DNA from 2 places in the Actinoplanes sp. NPDC000266 genome. Region 1 is predicted to be linked to the other one. Evidence: riboswitches for the same ligand, from Rfam matches in the RefSeq annotation. Region 1 holds a riboswitch; the other holds the start of a gene.
What was found. A riboswitch is a leader RNA that binds a small molecule or an ion and turns the genes downstream of it on or off. The one in region 1 is predicted to bind thiamine pyrophosphate.
Positions count from the first base shown of each region.

Region 2: it holds a riboswitch for thiamine pyrophosphate, as region 1 does, so the genes downstream of both, ACFY36_RS35325 (ECF transporter S component) here and ACFY36_RS24405 (thiamine phosphate synthase) in region 1, are expected to answer to the same signal.

Region 1 covers NZ_JBIAZI010000006.1:62,902-72,985, forward strand. Annotated here, with positions in the region: partial or broken gene ACFY36_RS24380 (sensor histidine kinase) at 1-1,778, opposite strand, end outside; gene ACFY36_RS24385 (ABC transporter substrate-binding protein) at 2,188-3,309, shown strand; gene ACFY36_RS24390 (ABC transporter ATP-binding protein) at 3,306-4,055, shown strand; gene ACFY36_RS24395 (hypothetical protein) at 4,178-5,398, shown strand; gene ACFY36_RS24400 (ribonuclease domain-containing protein) at 5,474-5,908, shown strand; TPP riboswitch at 5,957-6,068, shown strand; gene ACFY36_RS24405 (thiamine phosphate synthase) at 6,062-6,649, shown strand; gene thiO (glycine oxidase ThiO) at 6,646-7,641, shown strand; gene thiS (sulfur carrier protein ThiS) at 7,641-7,841, shown strand; gene ACFY36_RS24420 (thiazole synthase) at 7,838-8,584, shown strand; gene ACFY36_RS24425 (thiamine phosphate synthase) at 8,578-9,135, shown strand; gene thiD (bifunctional hydroxymethylpyrimidine kinase/phosphomethylpyrimidine kinase) at 9,132-9,890, shown strand; gene thiC (phosphomethylpyrimidine synthase ThiC) at 9,966-10,084, shown strand, end outside.
Region 2 covers NZ_JBIAZI010000010.1:3,994-14,077, reverse strand. Annotated here, with positions in the region: gene ACFY36_RS35380 (hypothetical protein) at 1-248, opposite strand, end outside; gene ACFY36_RS35375 (antibiotic biosynthesis monooxygenase family protein) at 266-607, opposite strand; gene ACFY36_RS35370 (DUF6703 family protein) at 645-899, shown strand; gene ACFY36_RS35365 (metal ABC transporter substrate-binding protein) at 948-1,862, shown strand; gene ACFY36_RS35360 (metal ABC transporter ATP-binding protein) at 1,859-2,641, shown strand; gene ACFY36_RS35355 (metal ABC transporter permease) at 2,643-3,512, shown strand; gene ACFY36_RS35350 (ArsR/SmtB family transcription factor) at 3,515-3,805, shown strand; gene ACFY36_RS35345 (Fur family transcriptional regulator) at 3,802-4,203, shown strand; gene ACFY36_RS35340 (hypothetical protein) at 4,230-4,838, shown strand; gene ACFY36_RS35335 (DUF6328 family protein) at 4,804-5,322, opposite strand; gene ACFY36_RS35330 (alpha/beta fold hydrolase) at 5,375-6,193, opposite strand; TPP riboswitch at 6,254-6,357, shown strand; gene ACFY36_RS35325 (ECF transporter S component) at 6,356-6,928, shown strand; gene ACFY36_RS35320 (ABC transporter ATP-binding protein) at 6,947-8,368, shown strand; gene ACFY36_RS35315 (energy-coupling factor transporter transmembrane component T family protein) at 8,365-9,168, shown strand; gene ACFY36_RS35310 (TetR/AcrR family transcriptional regulator) at 9,173-9,733, opposite strand; gene ACFY36_RS35305 (saccharopine dehydrogenase family protein) at 9,819-10,084, shown strand, end outside.

The DNA.
Region 1 (10,084 bases):
GGCCAGCCGGCGGTTGAGCTGGTCCATCTGCTCCTCGGACATGCCGAGCCCGCGGTCCTCGACCTGGATCACCACGTAGTCGCGGATCCGGCGGCCGTCGGCGACCACGACGGTGGTCGGCGGCGAGAAGCGGGTGGCGTTGTCGAGCAGCTCGGCGACGAGGCGGACCACGTCGTTGACCGCGAGCGCGGCGATGGAGACGTCGGTGTCGACGGTGCCGAACTCGATGCGGTTGTAGAGCTCGACCTCGGACTGCGCGGCGCGCAGCGCGTCGACGACCAGCGCGTCCTCGCGCCGGGGCGGGCTCGAGTCGGCGCCGGCCAGCACGAGCAGGTTTTCGTCGTTGCGGCGCATCCGGGTGGCCAGGTGGTCGAGCTCGAAGAGCTGGGCCAGCCTCTTCGGGTCCTCCTCGTTGCGCTCGATCATGTCGAGCTCGCCGATCATCCGGTCGACCAGCGACTGGGAGCGGCGGGCCAGGTTGAGGAACATGGTCGAGACGCTGGTGCGCAGGGCCGCCTGCTCGGCCGCGATGCGGACCGCCTCGCGGTGGACCACGTTGAACGCCTGGGCGACCTGGCCGATCTCGTCGCGGTTGGGCAGCTTGATCGGGTCGCGCACCTGGCGGACGATGTCGTCGGCGCCGCCGTCGCCGAGGTTCTTGGCGTCGCGCAGCTTGGCCACGGCGTCGGGCAGGTCGCGGTTGGCCACCGCGAGCGCGCCCTCACGGAGCCGGCGCAGCGACATGTTGAGCGAGCGGGCCAGGATGACGGCGAGCGCGATGGCGACGATCAGCACGATCACGACCAGCGCCGACTCGATCGCGGCCTGCCGGACGACGGAGTCGCGGTCGTCCGCGGTCGCCTTCACGATCTTCGACTCGAGCTGCTGCTCGGCCCAGCGCATCAGGTCGACCACGGCGCCGAACGCCTCGGTGATGTCGGCCGCCGGCACCGCCTCACCGCGGCCGAGCTGGGTGGCGACGCCGTCGACCAGGTTGACCGCGTCGCCGCTGACCACCTTGTCGGCCAGGGCGCGCTGCTCGGGGCTGGCGACCAGCGAGAAGGTGGTCAGCGCCTCCTGCTGGCTGGTCTGCGTCGCGATGAAGGTGACCCGCTGCTCCTCGCTGAGGTCGTTGGCGACCCGCGCGGCGTACGAGACCGCCTCCTGCTCGGCGGTGCCGGCCTTGGCCCGCGAGAACGCGGAGAGCGCGCGCAGGCTGTCGGCGATGTCGCCGTCGCCGGCCAGCTGGCTGACCGAGTCGCCGTACGCGACCAGGTCGGTGATGACCACGCCGTAGCGGGAGACCGCCTCGGCCACGGCGATGCCCTCCCGCTTGCTGACCGCCGTGCGAGTGGCGTCCATCGTGTTGAGGTGGTCGTCGATGCGGGCCAGGCGGTCGCCACCGCGCCGGGCGAGTCGTCGACACCGGCCCGGTGCGAGCGGTAGACGGCGATCTGCGCGTCGCTGTCGCGGACCGCGGTGTCGTAGGCGTCGGGCTTGGCCCCGGCCGGGCCGGCCAGATAGGACGCCGCGGCCATGCGCTCGGTGTGCAGCAGCTGGGTCAGCGCCGAGATGTCGGTGTCGAGCTTGGTCAGCTCCTCCACCTGACCGGCGGCTGACGCGCGCTGTCCGATGTCGACGAGTCGCGTGGTGGCGAGAACGATTACTGCGGCCAGGGGCACGAGGAGGATCAGCGCCAGCTTCGAACGGATGCGCGCATCCCGAAGCCGGGGAAAGACACCACGGCGTGCCACCTGGGTCGAAGATCCGGTGCTCACGACTTCTCCTCCGTGGTCATCCCCGTGTCTCCGTGCCCGCCTGAGCGCTGCGGCCCGGGAATTTCATCAGAACGGACATTGGTTTGGGAAGTCCGGAAACTCCCCGAAACGAACTCCGCGCCGGACTGTTGGATGCATTGCCAGTTCCACAATCGACATTCACACCTCTTTGACGTGCACGAATATGCCGACCACGACATTCCGTGATGACCCGGTCACGATCAAACTGCAAGATTCCAACCAATATGTGAGACAAGCGTCTCGCTCCATCGATGGACCTCTGCTTGACCAGGGGCCCTCACGTTGGCAAGGTTTGGCGCGTTCGAACGGACATCTTGTCCGTATCGCCTTTCTAGGAGGCACCGCAGTGCGGCTCCCCCGCATCACCGCGGCATCCGCCGTGGCATCGATGCTCCTCGTCGCCGGTGCGGCCGGCTGCTCCTCGGACGACGGCCAGCCGAAGGCGTCCGAAGTGATCACGATCGCCGCCGACCTCGACAATTCGTCGGCCGTCGACATCGCGTACGCGCGCGCCCTTCAACTGCGGATCGAGCAGGTGAACGCCTCGGGCCAGCTCGGCGACCGGCAGCTCAAGCTGACCACGCAGGACAACCGGAACGACCCGACGTCCTCGATGCGCAACATCGGCGCGTTCGCCGACGACCCCTCGGTCGCCGCGATCGTCTCCGGCGCCTGTGACCAGTGCGTGGTCGGCGCGGCCAAGACGATCAACGACAAGAAGGTGCCGACCATCTCGCTGGGCGCCTCCGAAGAGGTCGTCAACCCGGTTTCCAGCCGGCGGTACATCTTCAAGATCGGCCCGAACTCGGCCGACAACGCGTCGGCGATGGTCTCCGAGCTGAGCAAGGCGAAGACCAAGAACATCGCGATCCTCTACTCCGACGACCTGTACGGGCGCGGGGCCCAGAGGGCGCTGTTCGCCAAGCTGACCGGCACCGGCATCACCCGCCAGGCCGCCCGCGCGGTCAAGCCGACCGCCACCGACATCACCCAGGCCATCGGCACGCTGGCCGACGGCAACCCGAGCGCGATCGTGGTGCTGACCGCGCCCGACCTGGCCCAGCTGGCCGCGGTCAACCTGAAGCAGGTCGGATTCAAGGGCCGGGTCTACTTCGACGCCGCGGCCGCCGGCGACCTGTTCATCCCGGCCGCCGCCTCGTCCGCGACGAACAACGTCCGGATGGTCTTCACCCAGATCCTGGCCATCGACGACGTCATCGCGACCACGCCGGCGAAATCGTCGCGCAAGCAGTGGTTCCGCGACTACACCTCGCGCTACGGCAGCTACTCGGGCGTGGCCGCCTTCGCGGCCGACGCGGTCGACCTGGTGGCCGACGCGGTGGCCCGGGTCGGCGCCGACCGCGAGGGCATCCGCGACATCCTGGAGACCTCGCAGGTCGACGGCCTGTCCGGCCCGCTCCGGCTGACACCGGACAACCACTCCGGCCTGATGCCGCAGGCGCTCACCGTGCTGGTGGCCCGGGCCGGCCGCTGGCGGCTCGCCTCATGATCCGCGTCGAGAACGTGTCGCGGACCTTCACCGGCCGCTCGGGCACGGTCGAGGCGCTGCGCGACGTGAGCCTCACGGTGGCCGACGGCGAGTTCGTGGCCGTGGTCGGCCGGTCCGGCTGCGGCAAGTCGACGCTGCTGCGGCTGATCGCCGGCCTGCTCCCGCCGACCGGAGGCGCCATCCAGGTGTCCGGCGAGCGGGTGGTCAAGCCGCGCCGGGACGTGGCGATGATGTTCCAGCGCCCGGCCCTGCTGCCGTGGCGGTCGGTGCTCGACAACGTGCTGCTGCCGGTGCAGATCTTCGGCTGGCGCAAGGCGGAATACGTCACCCGCGCCCACGACCTGCTCGAGCTGACCGGCCTGACCGGCTTCGAGAAGAGGCTGCCGCACGAGCTCTCAGGCGGCATGCAGCAGCGGGTGGCGCTGTGCCGCGCGCTGATCGGGCGCCCCCGCGTGATGCTGATGGACGAGCCGTTCTCGGCGCTCGACCCGCTGATCCGCGAGGAGCTGTCGGTCGAGCTCCAGCGCATCCACATGGAGCAGGCGCCGACCACGGTCTTCGTCACCCACTCGATCGACGAGGCGGTGCTGCTGGCCGACCGGGTGGTGGTGCTGAGCCCGCGGCCGGGCCGGGTCCGCGAGATCATCGACGTGCGCATCCCGCGTCCCCGCACGCTCGGCCGCACGGCCAACCTGGACGAGGTCGCCCGGTGCAGCGCCCAGCTTCATGATCTCTTGATGGCTTGATCTCTTCATGGCGCAGCGAGATCACGCTGCGTACAAGGGCTTTCTAAGCGGGATTTTGGACTGCCTTAAGAATCGGACGTCCCAGTGGCGTTCACGGGAGAGGATTCCGTAACGTGCCGGGCATGACTTTCCGCACCTGGGCGAAGTTGTTGGGTGCCTCGTTCGGCGTTGCCGCGCTGGCCGGGGCTTCTCAGCTGGGCCTGGCCTACGGGTTGGGCGTCCTGCGCTTCACCCGCGTCGTTGAGGTCACTGCGCGTGACGAGTGGATCGCCCAGCTGGCCTGGGTGGCGTGGTTCGCCATGACGGCGGCCGCGCTCGGCGCCATCGTCGGCCGCACTCAGCTGCCGAAACGCGCTCCCGCCGGCGCCCGGTTCGTTCCCGCCGTGGTGGCCGGCTTCGGCGCGGCCGCCATCGTGCCGCTCACCATGCAGCCGGCCCGGGCGGCCGAGGTCACCGGCGTCGACCCGGTCTTCGTGGTGGGCGCGTGCGCCGCGCTCGGCGCGGCCGTGGGCATCTTCGCGGCGTACGCGGCCCTGCGCAGCGCCGTCGCCCGCTGGAGCATCCTGACGCTGACGGTCGCCACGTGGGTCGTGGCGCTCGCCTCGGTGGCGCCGTCGCTGAGGCCAGGTCAAGACCCGGTTTCCGTACGCCTCGGCGTGCTCGATCTGAGCATCCTGCCCGACAAGGCGGTCGACCAGGCCGCGCTCTTCACGATGCCGGCGCTCGCCCTGATCTGCGGCGTGGTGATCGGCCTGGCCGCCCGCCGCGGCCGGCACTCGCTGGTGGCCATCGCGCTCTCCGGCCTGCCCGGCCCGGCCCTGCTCACGGTGGCCTACCTGATCGCCGGCCCCGGCGCGGGCGCCGACCGCTACCAGGAGGTCCCGTACTGGGCGGCGATGACGGCCGCCGGCGCCGGGGTCTTCGGCTCCGTGCTGGCCGCGGTCTTCCGGCGCGGCCCGGCCGGCGCCGACGCTCCGCCCACTCCCGACCGCCCGCCGCTGCCCCAGCGCGACGCCCAGCCCCACTCGGCGATCGCCCAGGCCGCGGGCGGCCCGTCGGCCGGAGCTCCCACGGGCCCGCTCCCCGCCGCCGGCGCCCCCACCGGCCCGCTGCCCGGCGCCGGCGCCGCCCAGGCCATCACCGGCCGCGCGAACGTCGCCGCGGCCCGCGCCTCCGTCGCCGCCCGCGCGTCGGCCGCCGCCCAGCGCCCCGACCACGAGCTGCGCCCGTCCGACACCGGAGTGCTGCCGACGCCGTCGTTCGACGGCTTCACCCCACCGCAGCCGCGCCAGCAGGGCAAAGACAACGAGCTGACCGACTGGGTCGGAGGCCTTGGCCGGTAACGTATAGGCGAACGTCAATGGAATGATGTGACCGGGAGGTACCGCGCGGCCTCCCACCGTCGCACGATGTCGTCCATGACCGCTGACCGGTACCCCCGCCTCCGCCGGTTCCTCACCGGCCTCGCCCTGGTCTTCGCCCTCTCCGGCACGGCACTGGTCGTGCCGGCCGTGGTGGCGCCGACAAGCACCGACGCGGCCCAGGCCGCCGTCCACTCGAGCTGCACGATCTCCCGCTGCTCGGCCGCCCGCACCGCCCGCACGGGCTGGTCAACGCTGGGCTGGCCGACGAGCAGCGGCTGGTACGCGTGGCCGTACGGCCAGTACAACTACACCGGCGGCACGTTCCAGAACCGGGAGAAGCAGCTCCCGTTGAACGCCACCTACAGCGAGTACGACGTCTACTCCCGCACGCGCGGCGCGGCCCGGGACGCCTACCGCATCGTGGTCAACCGCTCCACAAGAGAGACCTGGTTCACCCCCGACCACTACGTGACGTTCTACAAGCTGTGAGACAACGGGCACTCTAGCTTTTCTTGACGCGGACCGGTTATGGTCCGAGCACAACCCCACGGGAGTCCGGTGCACCGGGCTGAGAGGGGGGCCGAAGCAGCCCCCGACCGTCGAACCTGATCCGGGTCATGCCGGCGCAGGGAGGAGCGTTCGTTGTTTCCTCGATTGCATGTAGTCACCGACTCGCTCGACGTGGTGCGAGGGGTGGTCGGCCATGGGCCGGTCGCCGTGCAGGTGCGGGTGAAGTCGTCCGATCGTGCGGCCTATGAGCTGACCGTCGCCGCCCTCGATGTGTGCCGGCGTGCCGGTGACGCGCTCTGCCTGGTCGACGACCGGGTGGGTGTGGCCTTGGCGGCCGGCGCCGATGGCGTCCATGTGGGCGCCGAAGATCTTCCGGTGGCCGCGGTTCGTCGGGTTCTGGGCTCCGACGCGGTTGTGGGCGCCACGTGCCGTACACCCGAAGCCGCTCTGAAAGCCGTCGACGACGGAGCGTCCTATCTCGGCGTGGGGCCCGCCTTCGCCACCGTCAGCAAGGCCGGGCTTCCCGAGCCGATCGGGCCCGAAGGGGTCGGGAAAGTCGTCGCGGCGGTGCCGGGCACGCCGGTCATCGCCATCGGCGGGGTCACCGTCGACCGGGTCGCTCTGCTCGACTCGTACGGCGTGGCGGCGATCTCGGCCATCGCCGGCGACCCGGCCCGCGCCACGGTCGCCTTCCTCCAGGCCTTGGGAGGCCGGGCATGAGCGACATCGCGGTGGTCGGTGGCGGGATCATCGGGCTGGCTGTCGCGTGGCGGCTCGTCGAGCGCGGGCAGGACGTCACCGTCTTCGACGACGGGGACGACGGGGCCTGGCACGTCGCGGCCGGCATGCTCGCGCCCGGCGGCGAGTCGGCGTTCGAAGATCCGGCCCTGGTGCGGCTGATGGAACGGTCGGCCGATCTGTGGCCCGGCTTCGCGGCCGAGCTGGGCGTGGACGTCGGCTACGACGACACCGGAACGCTGAGCCTGGCCATGACCGCGGACGACGTGGCCGAGGCGGCCCGGGTCTGGACCAGGCAGCAGTTGCCGCTGCTGCGCCCCTCGGAGTTGCGTGAGCTGGAGCCGGCGCTCTCGCCCCGGGTGCGCGTCGGCGTGCATTCACCGCGGGAACGCCAGGTCGACCCGCGCCGCGTGGTCGCCGCACTCCGCGAGCGGCTGCGCGACCGGATCGTGCCGAAGCGGATCGAGTCGCTGTCCGATGTGGAGGCCACGACGGTCGTCGTGGCGGCCGGTTGTGGCACCGCGCGGCTCACCGGTCTCCCCGTACGGCCGGTCAAAGGTCAGGTCCTGCGGTTGCGGGGTGAGCCGGGGCTTCTGCGGCATGTGCTCGACGCGACGGTCGACGGGCGGCCGGTCTACATCGTGCCCCGCCGGGACGGCGAGATCGTCGTCGGCGCCACCCAGGAGGAGCGCACCGACCGGCTGGTCACCGCGGGCGGCGTGCACGACCTGCTGCGGGCCGCGATCGAGCTGGTGCCGGGCCTGGCCGAGCTGGAACTGACCGAGACAACCGTGGGCCACCGGCCCGGAACCCCGGACAACGCGCCCCTGATCGGGCCCATCGGCCAGGGCGTTTTCGTGGCCGCCGGCCACCACCGCAACGGCATCCTGCTCGCCCCGGTCACCGCCGAGCTCATCGCCGATCTCGTGCTGGACGGCAAGGAATGCCCCGACTTCGACCCCGGGAGGTTCTGATGCGGTTGACGGTCAACGGGCGCAGCTTCGACACCGAGACCGAGTTGTCGGTGCTGGCCCTGGTCGAGACGCTCACCGAGGCCCGCCGCGGCGTCGCGGTCGCGGTCAACGGCGAGGTGGTTCCCCGCTCGACGTGGAGCGCGGTGCCCTTGGCCGAAGGCGACGCGGTCGAGGTGCTGACCGCGGCACAGGGAGGCTGACCGTGTTCGACAAATCACGGCTCATTCTGGGCACGGGCGGCGCCAACAGCCTGGCCGCCCTGGAGGAGGCCATCGTCGCCTCCGGGACCGACCTGGTCACGGTCGCCCTGCGCCGGGTCGACGCGGCCGGGCCCGGACTGCTGCCGATGCTCGACCGGCTCGGCGTGCGAGTGCTGCCGAACACGGCCGGCTGCTATACGGCGGGCGACGCGGTGAAGACGGCCCACCTGGCCCGCGAGGCCTTCGAGACCGACCTGATCAAGCTCGAGGTCATCGGCGACGACCGGACCCTGCTGCCCGACGGCGTGGAGCTGCTGCGCGCGGCCGAGACGCTGGCCGGCGACGGGTTCACCGTGTTGCCGTACACGAGCGACGACCCGATCCTGGCCCGCCGCCTGGCCGACGTGGGCTGCGCGGCGGTGATGCCGGCGGGCTCGCCGATCGGCTCCGGCCTGGGCATCTCCAACCCACACCACATCCGGCTGATCCGGCAGAGCGTCGACGTCCCGGTCGTGCTCGACGCGGGCATCGGCACGGCCTCGGACGCGGCCCTGGCCATGGAGCTGGGCTGCGACGCCGTGCTCATCGCCAGCGCGATCACCCGGTCCGACGACCCGGCGGCGATGGCCTCGGCGATGCGCCACGCGGTGCTGGCGGGACGGCTGGCCTACACGGCCGGGCGCATCCCACGCCGCTTCCACGCATTGGCGTCCACATCGGACGAGGGGCGGGCCCAGTGGTGATCCCGGGCGGGCTCGTCGTTCTCACCGACCGGCGGTCCGCCGCCGGGCCGTTGGTTCCGGTGGTCGAGGCGGCGATCCGCGGCGGCGCCGAGTGGGTCATTCTGCGGGAGAGAGATTTGCCGTACGCCGAAAGGGCCGCGCTCGCCGAGCGACTGCGCTCCCTGCTGCCGCCGGGCCGGTTGATCGTCGCCGGGCCGGACCCGCTCGGCGGCGACGCGGTGCACCTGGCCGAGGCCGATCCGGTGCCCGCCGCCGGCCTGATCGGGAGATCGGCTCATGGCGCGCCGAAATTGTCCACTGAGGACTACGTGACGCTCTCGCCGGTCTTCCTGACCAGGACCAAGCCGGGGTACGGCCCCGCGCTGGGACCGGAGAAGGCGGCGGCGCTCGCGGGTGAGGTGCCGTGGCTGGCGCTGGGCGGCATCGACACGCCGTCGCGGGCGGCCGCCTGCGTGGCCGCCGGGGCCCGCGGGGTCGCGGTGCTCGGCGCCGTCATGCGCGCCGACGATCCGGAACTGGCGGCGGCGGAGCTAGCGGCGGCCGCCCGATGACGCCGCCGGTCGTGCTCACCATCGCCGGCTCCGACTCCGGGGGTGGCGCCGGCATTCAGGCCGACCTCAAGACCTTCGCCGCCCTGTACGCCTACGGCACCTCCGTCATCACCGCTGTCACCGCCCAGAACACGCTCGGCGTCACCGCCATCCACCCCATCCCGATCGACATCGTCGCCGCCCAGCTCGACGCCGTCCTGGCCGACTTCCCGGTCGCCGCCGTCAAGGTCGGCATGATCGGCGACCCCGCCGTGGCCGCTCTGATCGCCGACCGGGCCGGCCGCCTGCCCCACCTCGTCGTCGACCCCGTGCTGGTCGCCACGTCAGGCGCCCGGCTCGCGGACACTGCGGCTGTCGCGCCCCTGGTGTCGTACAACTGTGTCCTGACCCCGAACCGGCAGGAGGCCGCCGCCCTCACCGGAAGCCCGGTCGAGACGGCCGAGGAGATGGTCCTGGCCGCCGAAAGCCTGGCCAAGCAGGGCGCGCGCGCCGTCGTGGTGACCGGCAGCGAGACCGCCGCCGACGTGCTGTGGCACGACGGCGTGGCCGAGACGTTGCGCGGCGAGCCGGTGCGGACGGCGAACAACCACGGGTCGGGCTGCACCTTCTCCTCGGCGGTGGCGGTCTTCCTGGCGTCCGGTGATCCGGTGCCGGTCGCCGTGCGGAAGGCCAAGCGTTATGTGCGCACCGCGCTGGCCGGCGGGCGCGAATGGCGGCTGGGCGCGGGGCCCGGTCCGCTGAACCACTTCATCTAAAGGCTCCGACGGCTGTGGCGCGGGGTTCCGTGCTGCCGTCCGCCGCCGGTTTTGTCACGATTGGGGAGGAAAAGCATGAGGCGCAAGGTGTACGTCGAGGGATCGCGGCCCGACATGAAGGTGCCGTTCTCGGAGGTCGTGCTGAGCGACGGGAACGACCCCGTGCGGCTCTACGACACCTCGGGCCCGGGCAG
Region 2 (10,084 bases), on a different contig from region 1:
GATTTCAGGGCGTTCAGATAGTCCTCGACGGCCGCGTGGGCCTGCTCCTGGATGGCGCTCGTGCCGGCCGAGATCAGGCCGATGAGCGCCGCCACGCCGCCGCCGCAGACCAGCACCATCACCGCGCCGGCGATGCCGAGCCCCATGCCGATGCGCCGGCCTTTGCCCTCGACCGGCGGCGCCGGGAAGGGCGGCTGCACGCCGGGCCCCGGCGGGGGTGGCGGGACGAAAGGCGGCGCCGTGGTCATGACCGCAACAGTAGTCGTCAGCGCCAGGGCTCGGAGGCCCGGTCGCTCTCCGCCTCGACCACCGGCGAGCCCGGCTCGGCCGAGGCGAGCGTCTCGAACGCGGACGGCTCGTCGAGCGAGCGGGCGAGCAGCGGGGTGGCGTGCACCTTCACATCGAAGGCGCCCAGCGCGCGCCGGTAGGCTCCCACCGACTCCCATTCGGTGACGAGTGTCCATCGGGTGGGGTCCTCGAGCGCGCGGGCGAGCCGCCCGGAGAGATATCCGGGCCGTTCGGCGAGGGCGGCGAGGGCCGCGTGGGCCTGGGCGACGAATTCGTCGCGCGTGTCCGGCGGCACGTCGAAGCGGTTGAGCACCAGCATGGCGACAGGGTACGAGAGGCGAGACAGGGGTGACGCGGTGACACCGTCCGACAATGTGCTGCGCCGGCTGGCCCGGGTGAGCCCGACCACGGCCTTCATCGTGGCGCTGGCGATTCTGGTGGCGGGACTGTTCCTGCCCGGCATCGTCGGGGCGGCGCTGCTGTTCCTGCTCTGGCTGGGCCTGGCCACGCTGACCTTCACAACCTGGCCCGTACAGTCCCCGCCGACCCGTGTCATCCGGCTGATCATGCTCGTTCTGCTGCTGGCGGCCGCGCTCGCCAAGGCACTGTGACCTATGCGCTTTTGACAATCATTATCATTGTCGGCGACAGTAGGTGCTATGCGCCGCCGCCTCCTCGCCCTTCTGCTCCCGCTGTCGTTCCTGGCCGGGTGCGGCAGTGGCTCCGGCGCCGAGGACGGCAAGCTGGCCGTGGTCACCGCCTTCTATCCGCTGCAGTTCCTCAGCGAGCGCATCGGCGGCGACCAGGTGAGCGTCTCCAACCTCACCAAGCCCGGCGCCGAGCCGCACGACATCGAGCTCACCCCGCGCCAGGTGGGCGACGTGGCCGGGGCCGGCCTGGTCGTCTATCTCAAGGGCTTCCAGCCGGCGGTCGACGAGGCCGTGGCCCAGGAGGGCAAGGACCACGCGTTCGACGCCGCCTCGGTGGTCACCCTGCTGCCGGCGAGCGAGGACGACCACGACGGCGAGGAGCACGAGCACGAGACGGCCGAGGGCGGCATGGACCCGCACGTCTGGCTCGACCCGGTCCGCTTCGCCACCATCGCCGACAAGCTGGGCGAGCGCCTCGGCCAGGCCGATCCCGAGCACGCCGCCGACTACAAGGCCCGGGCCACCGCCCTGCACTCCGAGCTCGACAAGCTGAACACCGAATATGCGACCGGGCTCAAGACCTGCGAGCGCCGCGAGCTGGTGACCAGTCACGAGGCGTTCCACTATCTGGCCGACCGCTACGACCTCACCGAGGTCGGCATCACCGGCATCTCCCCCGAGGCCGAGCCCTCACCGCAGCGGCTGGCCGAGGTGGCCCGGACGGCCAAGGAGACCGGCACCACCACGATCTTCTTCGAGACGCTGGTCAGCCCGGCCGTGGCCGAGACCATCGCCCGCGAGGTCGGCGCCAGGACCGCCGTCCTCGATCCTCTCGAAGGCCTGACGGACTCGTCCCAAGATTATTTCTCCGTGATGCGCGCGAACCTGACCGCCATCACCACCGCACTGGGGTGCACAGCATGAGCATCGTCGACGTACGCCATCTGGCCGTCGGATACGAGGGCCGGGAGATCCTGCACGACGTCTCCCTGAGCGTCGATCAGAAAGAGGTCGTCGCGATCCTCGGCGCGAACGGCTCCGGCAAGTCCACGCTGATCCGCACGATCCTCGGCCTGGTGCCGATCGGCCGCGGCGAGATCGATCTTTTCGGTACGCCCCAGCGGCGCTTCAAGCAATGGGCCCGGGTCGGATATGTGCCGCAGCGTCTCGGCGCCGGAAGCGGGGTGCCGGCCACGGTCGGCGAGGTCGTCGCCTCCGGCCGCCTGGCCCGTCGCGGCATCTTCCGGCTGCCCGGCGCGGCCGACCGGACGGCCGTGCGCGACGCCCTGACCGACGTCGGTCTCCTCGACCGGATCAACGATCCCGTCTCGACCCTCTCGGGTGGACAGCAGCAGCGCACGTTGATCGCCCGCGCCCTGGCCGGAAAGCCGGACCTGCTGGTCCTGGACGAGCCCACCGCGGGCGTGGACGCGGCCAGCCAGGAGGCGTTCGCCGCCGCGCTGGGCCGCTTCGGCGACGGCGGCGGCACGATCCTGCTGGTGGCGCACGAGCTCGGCCCGCTGCGCCCGCTGATCGACCGGGCCGTCGTGGTGCACGAGGGCCGCATCGCCTTCGAGGGCGCGCCGCCGGAGCCGGCCGGCCATCACGCCGAGCCCGATCACGACCACGTGCATCCGCACGCCGTCCAGCCCACCGCGGGCATCTGCGAGTGGGCCCCTACGGACCGCATGGCGGCCAACTGAAATGGACCTTTTCCAGTACGACTTCATGATGCGTGCCCTGGCCGGCGCGCTCATCATCGGCCTGGCCGCCCCGTCGCTCGGCATCTACCTGGTGCAGCGGCGGCTGTCGCTGATCGGCGACGGCATCGGCCACGTCGCCCTGACCGGCGTCGGCGTCGGCCTGCTGCTCAACCAGTCCCCCGTGCTGGCCGCCGTGATCGTCTCGGCGGCGGGCGCGATCGGCGTCGAGCTGATCCGCGAGCGCGGCCGCACCTCGGGCGATCTCGCCCTGGCCCTGCTGTTCTACGGCGGCATCGCCGGCGGCGTGGTGCTGGTGTCGCTCTCCGACGACGCCAGCAGCAACAGCCTGATCCAATATCTGTTCGGCTCGCTCATCACGACGTCGCCCGCCGACATCACGGTGATCGCCGTGATGGGCGCGCTGGTGCTGATCGCCATGCTCGCTTTCCGGCCCGCACTGTTCGCGGTCTGCAACGACGAGGAGTACGCCCGGGTGAGCGGCCTCCCCGTCCGTACGCTCAATCTCCTGATGGCCGTGACCACCGCCGTGACCGTGACCATCGCCATGCGGACCGTCGGGTTGTTGCTGGTCTCGGCCCTGATGGTCATCCCGGTGGCCGCCGCCCAGCAGGTGACCAGGGGCTTCCGCAGCACGATGGTGGCGGCCATGCTGATCGGCGTCGGCGCGGCCGGGGCCGGCGTGGTCTTCTCGGCCGAGGCGGACACCCCGCCCGGCGCCACCACGGTCATCCTGGCCCTGGCCATCTTCGTCGCGATCGCCGTCGGCGGCGCGACCTGGCGGGTCCTGCGCCGGCGGGCCCAGCCGCCCCGCGAGGTGGAGCCCCCTGACGTGGTTCTCCAGGAGGCCTGACAATGGGTTACGAGGCATATGAGCCGGCCGGCGAGCTGCTGCGGGCGCTCTCGGCCCCGATCCGCGTCGCGATCGTGGCCGAGCTGGGCGCCGGCGAGCGCTGCGTGCACGAGCTGGTGGAGAAGCTGGGGGCGCCACAGCCGCTGGTCTCGCAGCATCTGCGGGTGCTGCGCGGCGCGGGCGTGGTGCGAGGTGCGCGACGAGGCCGGGAGATCGCATACTCCCTGGTGGACGACCACGTCGCGCACATCGTCGCCGACGCCGTCAGCCATGCGAGGGAGGTTCGTTCGTGAGCACCGAGAGTCAGCAGCGCAACACCAAGCAGCGCAGCGCGGTCAGCGCCGTGCTGGCCGAGACCGAGGGCTTCAACAGCGCTCAGGAGCTGCACGCCATTCTGCGCGAGCGGGGTGAGCGGGTGGGGCTGACCACCGTCTACCGCACGTTGCAGGGCCTGGCCGACGCCGGCGAGATCGACGTGATGCGCCCGCCCGGCGGCGAGCACCTCTACCGCCGGTGCAGCCAGGGTCACCACCACCACCTGGTGTGCCGCTCGTGCGGCCGCGCGGTCGAGGTGGAGGGCCCGGCCGTCGAGTCGTGGGCCGACAAGGTGGCGGGCAAGCACGGCTTCGTCGACGTCTCTCACACGATGGAGATCTTCGGAACCTGCCCGGACTGCGCCACTAAGCAGTAGCACAGTCCACGTGGGACCCTGACGGCGTGAAGCTCTATGCCGACAGGATCCCCACCGCCGTCCGCCAGCTGATCACCGACATCGTCGTGGTGATCTGGGTCTACCTCTGGGTGCGCGCCGGCCTGTGGGTGAACGACATGGTCGAGAAGCTGGGCGTTCCCGGCGCCAAGCTGGAGACCGCGGGCGGCGGCATCGCCGACAACCTGGCCGACGCCGGCGGCAAGGTCGGCCGGGTGCCGCTGGTCGGCGACCAGCTGGTCAAGCCGTTCACCGGCGCCGCCGACGCGGCCCGCAACCTGGCCGACGCCGGGCGCCAGCAGCAGGAGATCGTCGACCAGATGGCCGTCATCATCGCCCTGGCCGTGGTCGCCGTGCCGCTGGCGCTGGTGCTCTTCCTCTGGCTGCCGTTGCGGATCCGCTGGATCCGCCGGGCCGCCGTCGCCACCTCCGTACGCGACGAGCCCGCCGGTCGCGACCTGCTCGCCCTGCGGGCCCTGGCCAGCCAGCCCCTGAACCGGCTGGCCAAGATGGGCCCGGACATCGCGCAGAGCTGGCGCAACGGCGACCCCGAGGCGGTCGACGCCCTGGCCGAGCTGGAACTCAGACGTCTCGGTCTTCGCGGTTCTCGCCGCTAGCGTTCGCGTAGTCCTCGTCCTCGGGATCCTCGTCGATCCAGTTGCGGCGCAGCCACGGGATGCCCGCCCAGAAGGTGAGGAAGAACAGGGCGGTGAGGGCGCTGAAGACGAAGGCGATCGGCCGGTCGAGGATGAAGTCGGTGACCAGCAGGACGCTGGCCGCCATCGAGACCAGCAGGAAGGCCAGGCCGCCGGTGGCCATCCGGTGGGCGTAACGGACCAGCTCGGGCTTGCGGCCCTGGCGGAACAGCGCCCGGTGGAAGGCGACCGGGGCAATGATCATCGCGGTGGCGCCGGCGGCGGCCAGCAGCGCCACGACGTACGTGTCCTTCTGGAATTGTGTGACCTTGGGGAAGCCGTTGCTGAACGGCAGGGTCAGCAGGAAGGCGAACAGGATCTGGATGCCGGTCTGCGCGACCCGCAACTCCTGGAGGAGATCGGCGAAGTTGCGGTCCCAGCGTTGTTTCTCCGACTCGTGCTTCATCCGCGGCTTCTCGGGTGGCATGCCGCGACGGATACCCCAAGATGAACGTGAATCAAACTCCCCGAATGCGAGCCAGGGCCGCCTCGGAAAGGGCAGTCGCCGCCTGCTCGGGCACCCAGTGGCTGATACCGCGCATAGCGACCATCTGGTAGTCGGCGTCGACCCAGTCCCGGGTGCGCAGCGCCGCGGTCAGCGAGACCACGCCGTCCTGGTCACTCCAGACATATGTGGTGGGCACGCGGATCAGGCGTACGTCCTTGAGCTGGTCGAAGGTCAGCGCCCGGTACCAGTTCAGCCCGCCGGTGAGCCGGCCCGGATCGCGGTTGGCCTCGACGTAGAGCTCGGCCCGCTCCCCGATCGGCTTGAGCATCCAGCGCAGGGCGGCGGCGTCGCGGGCGAGCAGCAGCCGCTCGGCGGCGGCCGACTGGAAGACCTTGAAGTACGCCATCCGGGCCCGCTGGGCGGGCCGGGTCCGCAGCGCCAGCTGGAGCGCCTTGGGATGCGGGACGGAGACGGCGGTGAGGGTGCGGACCCGCTCGGGATGCCAGGCGGCGAGCATCCAGCCGACGTTGGCGCCCCAGTCGTGGCCGATGACGTGCGCCGACTCCAGGCCGAGGGCGTCGAGCACGCCGACCGCGTCGGCCACGGCCTCGGTGATCCGGTAGGCGCCGACATCGGCCGGGCGGGCGCCTGGTGAGACGCCGCGCTGATCCACGGCGTACGTCCTGAGACCTGCCTCGTGAAGTTTCGGCGCGAGAAGATCGAACTCGCGGTGGTCCTGGGGGAAGCCGTGCAGCAGCAGAACCGGGTCGCCCTCCGACGGGCCACCATCGAAGACGTCGAATGTCAGACCCCGGGCTTTGATCTCCATCTGTGATCACTCCCTCGCTGGGCGGAACGAAACAGCAGTGTTAGCGTCATCGAAACTAATGCAGGCCGACAGGGGAGCGCACAAGCGCTGAGAGTGCGGGCAACCGCAGACCCTCGTACCTGATCTGGGTAATGCCAGCGCAGGAAGCTCGGGAGGAACCACATGTCATCTCGTTGGCGGACCATCGACATCGTCATCGCCTCGATCATCGCCGTCGCCTTCGGCGTCATCTTCTGGGCCTGGGGCCTGCTCTGGAACGGCCCGGCCGACGCCATCCCCCTGCCCGGCCGGTGCGTGATCTACGGCGTCTGGCTGGTGCCGGCCGTGCTCGGCGCGCTGATCGTCCGCAAGCCGGGCGCCGCCTTCTACACCCTCACCCTGGCCGCCCTGGTGTCGGCCGCCATCGGCACGAGCTGGGGCTGGACCCTGGTCATCCAGGGCCCGCTCGAGGCCCTCGGCGCCGAGCTCGTGTTCGCCGCCTTCGCCTACAAGGTCTACAACCTGCCGGTGGCCCTGCTCGCCGCCACCACGGCCGGGCTGGTGGCATCGGTCTACGACGCCTTCGTCTGGTACGGCGGCACGTCGTGGGCCACCATGCGGATCTGGTACATCGTCATCACCGCGCTGTCGTCGCTGGTGATCGCCGGTCTCGGCAGCGTGGCGCTGACCCGCGCGCTGGCACAGACCGGAGTTCTCGACCGGTTCGCGGCGGGGCGTTCGCGCGCGCTCGTCTGATCTGGTGTCATTCCCGACATGAGTGAGGTCGTTCTCCGCGGTTTCGGCTGGCGGCACGCGGGCCGTCGCGCCTGGGCCGTCCGCGACGTCGACCTGCGGATAGCGCACGGCGAGCGGGTGCTCCTGCTCGGTCCCTCCGGGGCCGGTAAGAGCACCCTGCTGGCCGCGCTGGCCGGCCTGCTGCCCGACGACTCGGGCGAGTCCGAGGGCACGATCGAGATCGACGGACTCGATCCGCGCAAGGCCCGCGACCAGGTCGGCATCGTCTTCCAGGATCCGCAGACCCAGCTCGTGATGGCCCGCAGCGGCGACGACGTGGCGTTCGGCCTGGAAAATCGCGGGGTGCCGCCGGCCGACATCTGGCCCCGGGTCAGCGACGCGCTCGACCGGGTCGGCTTCCCCTATCCGATCATCCGCTCGACCGCGGCGCTGTCCGGCGGCGAGGCGCAACGGCTGGCCCTGGCCGGTGTGCTGGCCCTGCGCCCGCGCCTGCTGCTGCTCGACGAGCCGACCGCCAACCTCGACCCCGACGGGGCCGTGCTGGTCCGCGAGGCCATCGCCGCCCTGCGCCTGGACGCCTCCATGATCATTGTGGAGCACCGGGTGGCCGAGGCCCTGCCGCTGGTCGACCGCGTGGTCGTGCTCGAGCCGGGCGGGGGCGTGCGGGCCGACGGCGCGCCCGAGGTCGTGTTCGCGGCCTACGGCGATCGTCTGGCCGACGAGGGCGTCTGGGTTCCCGGCTTCACGATTCCCCCGCTCAAATCAAGGTCAACGGCCGATCCTTCCCTCGTACGCACGGAGCAGGCCACAGTCGCAGGACGCATGGCCCCCGTGTCGCTCGCCGCCGGCGAGGGCGAGGTCCTGGCCGTGACCGGCCCCAACGGCGCCGGCAAGTCGACGCTCGCCCTGCTGCTGGGCGGCCTGCTCGCCCCGTCATCGGGCCGGGTGCACGCGTTCGGCGACCCGAAGCCCCCGCACCGCTGGCGGGCGGCCACCCTCACCGGCCGGATCGGCTCGGTCTTCCAGAACCCGGAACACCAGTTCGTGACCACCCGCGTCGCCGACGAGCTGGCCCTGGGCCCGCGCCGGCTGGGCCGCTTCGACCAGCAGGTGATCGACGACCTGCTGGAGCGGCTACGCCTGACGAAGCTGGCGCAGGCCAACCCGTACACCCTCTCCGGCGGCGAAGCCCGCCGTCTCAGCGTCGCCACCGCCCTGGCCACCGCGCCCCGCCTGCTGGTGCTCGACGAGCCCACGTTCGGCCAGGACCGCCGCACCTGGATCGAGCTGGTCACCCTGCTGGCGACGCTGCGCGACGACGGCCACGCGATCGTGGCGGTGACCCACGACGACGACTTCGTGCAGACGGTCGCCGACCGAACGTTCCCGCTGGGCACCCCCCGGCTGCCCGACCCGCTCCCCCGCCGGCGGCGCTTGTGAGCTTCGTCCTTCAGCCGGTGGCCGACCCCGCGGCCCCCTTGGCCCGGCGCAACCCGACGGCCAAGCTGGGCGCGGCGCTGCTGTTCACGCTGCCCCTGCTGTCCACTCTCGACCCGCTGACCCCGGCGATCGCCCTGGCGATCGAGCTGGCGGTGCTTCCTCTTTTCGGCGTACGCCTGTCCGTCCTGGCCCGCCGAGCCTGGCCGCTCCTGATCGCCGCGCTGGGCCTGCTGGCCACGATGGTCCTTTTCGCGGCCGACCGTAGCGGCCGCCTCCTGCTCGACCTGGGCCCGTTCGACATCACCACCGGCGTGCTGGTGTCGGCGCTGGGCCTGATCCTGCGCCTGTTCGCGATAGCCGTCCCCGGCGTGATCGTCTTCGCCACCACCGACCCCACCGACCTGGCCGACTCCCTGGTCCAGAACGCGAAGGCCCCACCCCGTTTCGCCATCGGCGCCCTGGCCGCCTTCCGCCTGCTCCCACTGCTCGACCAGGAGTGGCAAATGATCACCTTGGCCCGCCGGGCCCGAGGCGTCGACGCCGGCCGTAACCCCGTGGCCGCCTTACGCCTGTTCATCTCGACGGCCTTCGCCCTGCTGGTAGGAGCCCTACGCCGAGGCGGCCGGCTGGCCGTGGCCATGGACGCCCGCGGTTTCGACTCGGGCATCCCCCGCACTTACGCCCGACGCCAGACCTTCACGACAGCCGATACGGCCCTGCTGCTGGGCGCGCTCGCCTTGTCGGCCGTCGCCCTCGGCACGAGCATCGCCTTGGGCCTGTTCCGCCCCATCATCGGCTGACCGGTCAGGCGATCGCCTGGCGCAGGGAAGCCAGGGCGTCCTCGATGATGGCGATCAGGGTGCGGTCGCCGGGCTGGTCGAGCCACTCGTCGAACGAGACGAACAGCAGCATCACGGCGGTCTCGGCCAGCAGGGCGGCCTCGAGGGCCGGGACGCCCCGGGCCTCGAAGCCCGTGCTGATCGCGCTTCTCAAGGCGTCTCGTTTGCGCAGGTCGCGCTCGCGGAGGCCGGGATCGGAGCGGACGATCTCGCGCCGTACGCGGAGCTCGTCGCGGCGGCTCTCGAAGCGGGCGGCGGTGACGGCCCGGAGGCCCTCGAGGATCACGGTCATCGGGGCGTCGGCCGGCGGGGCCTCCTCGATCATGCGGGTGGCCATGGCCGGGATCTCGTCGCCGCCGAAGAGCACCTCGCGCTTGTCGGCGAAGTGCCGGAAGAACGTGCGGGTGGTCAGGCCGGCCCGCGCGGTGATCTGCGGAACGGTGGTCGCCGCGAAGCCCTGCTCGACGAAGAGCTCGACGGCCGCTTCCTCGAGGCGCTCACGCGCGCCGGGCCGCCATCTGCTCACACCCGCCATCCTACGTGATGACATCACGTGTCATCACGGGCTACAGTCATGACACGCCATGTCATCACCTCTGGGGAGCACCGCCATGACCGACGAAGTCTGGATCCTGGGCGGCACGGGCCGCAGCGCCCGGGCCATCGCCACCGAACTCCTGCGCCGGGGCATCACCCCCACGCTTGTGGGGCGTGACGCCACCCGTCTGACCGCCGCCGCCTCGAGCCTCGGGAGCGTTCGTACGCTCGTCGCGCGCACGCCGGTGGAAACGGCCGACGCGATCCGGCGGCAGCGGCCCGCCGTTGTGATCAACACGGTCGGGCCGTTCGGGGTGACGGCCGGGCCGATCATCCGGGC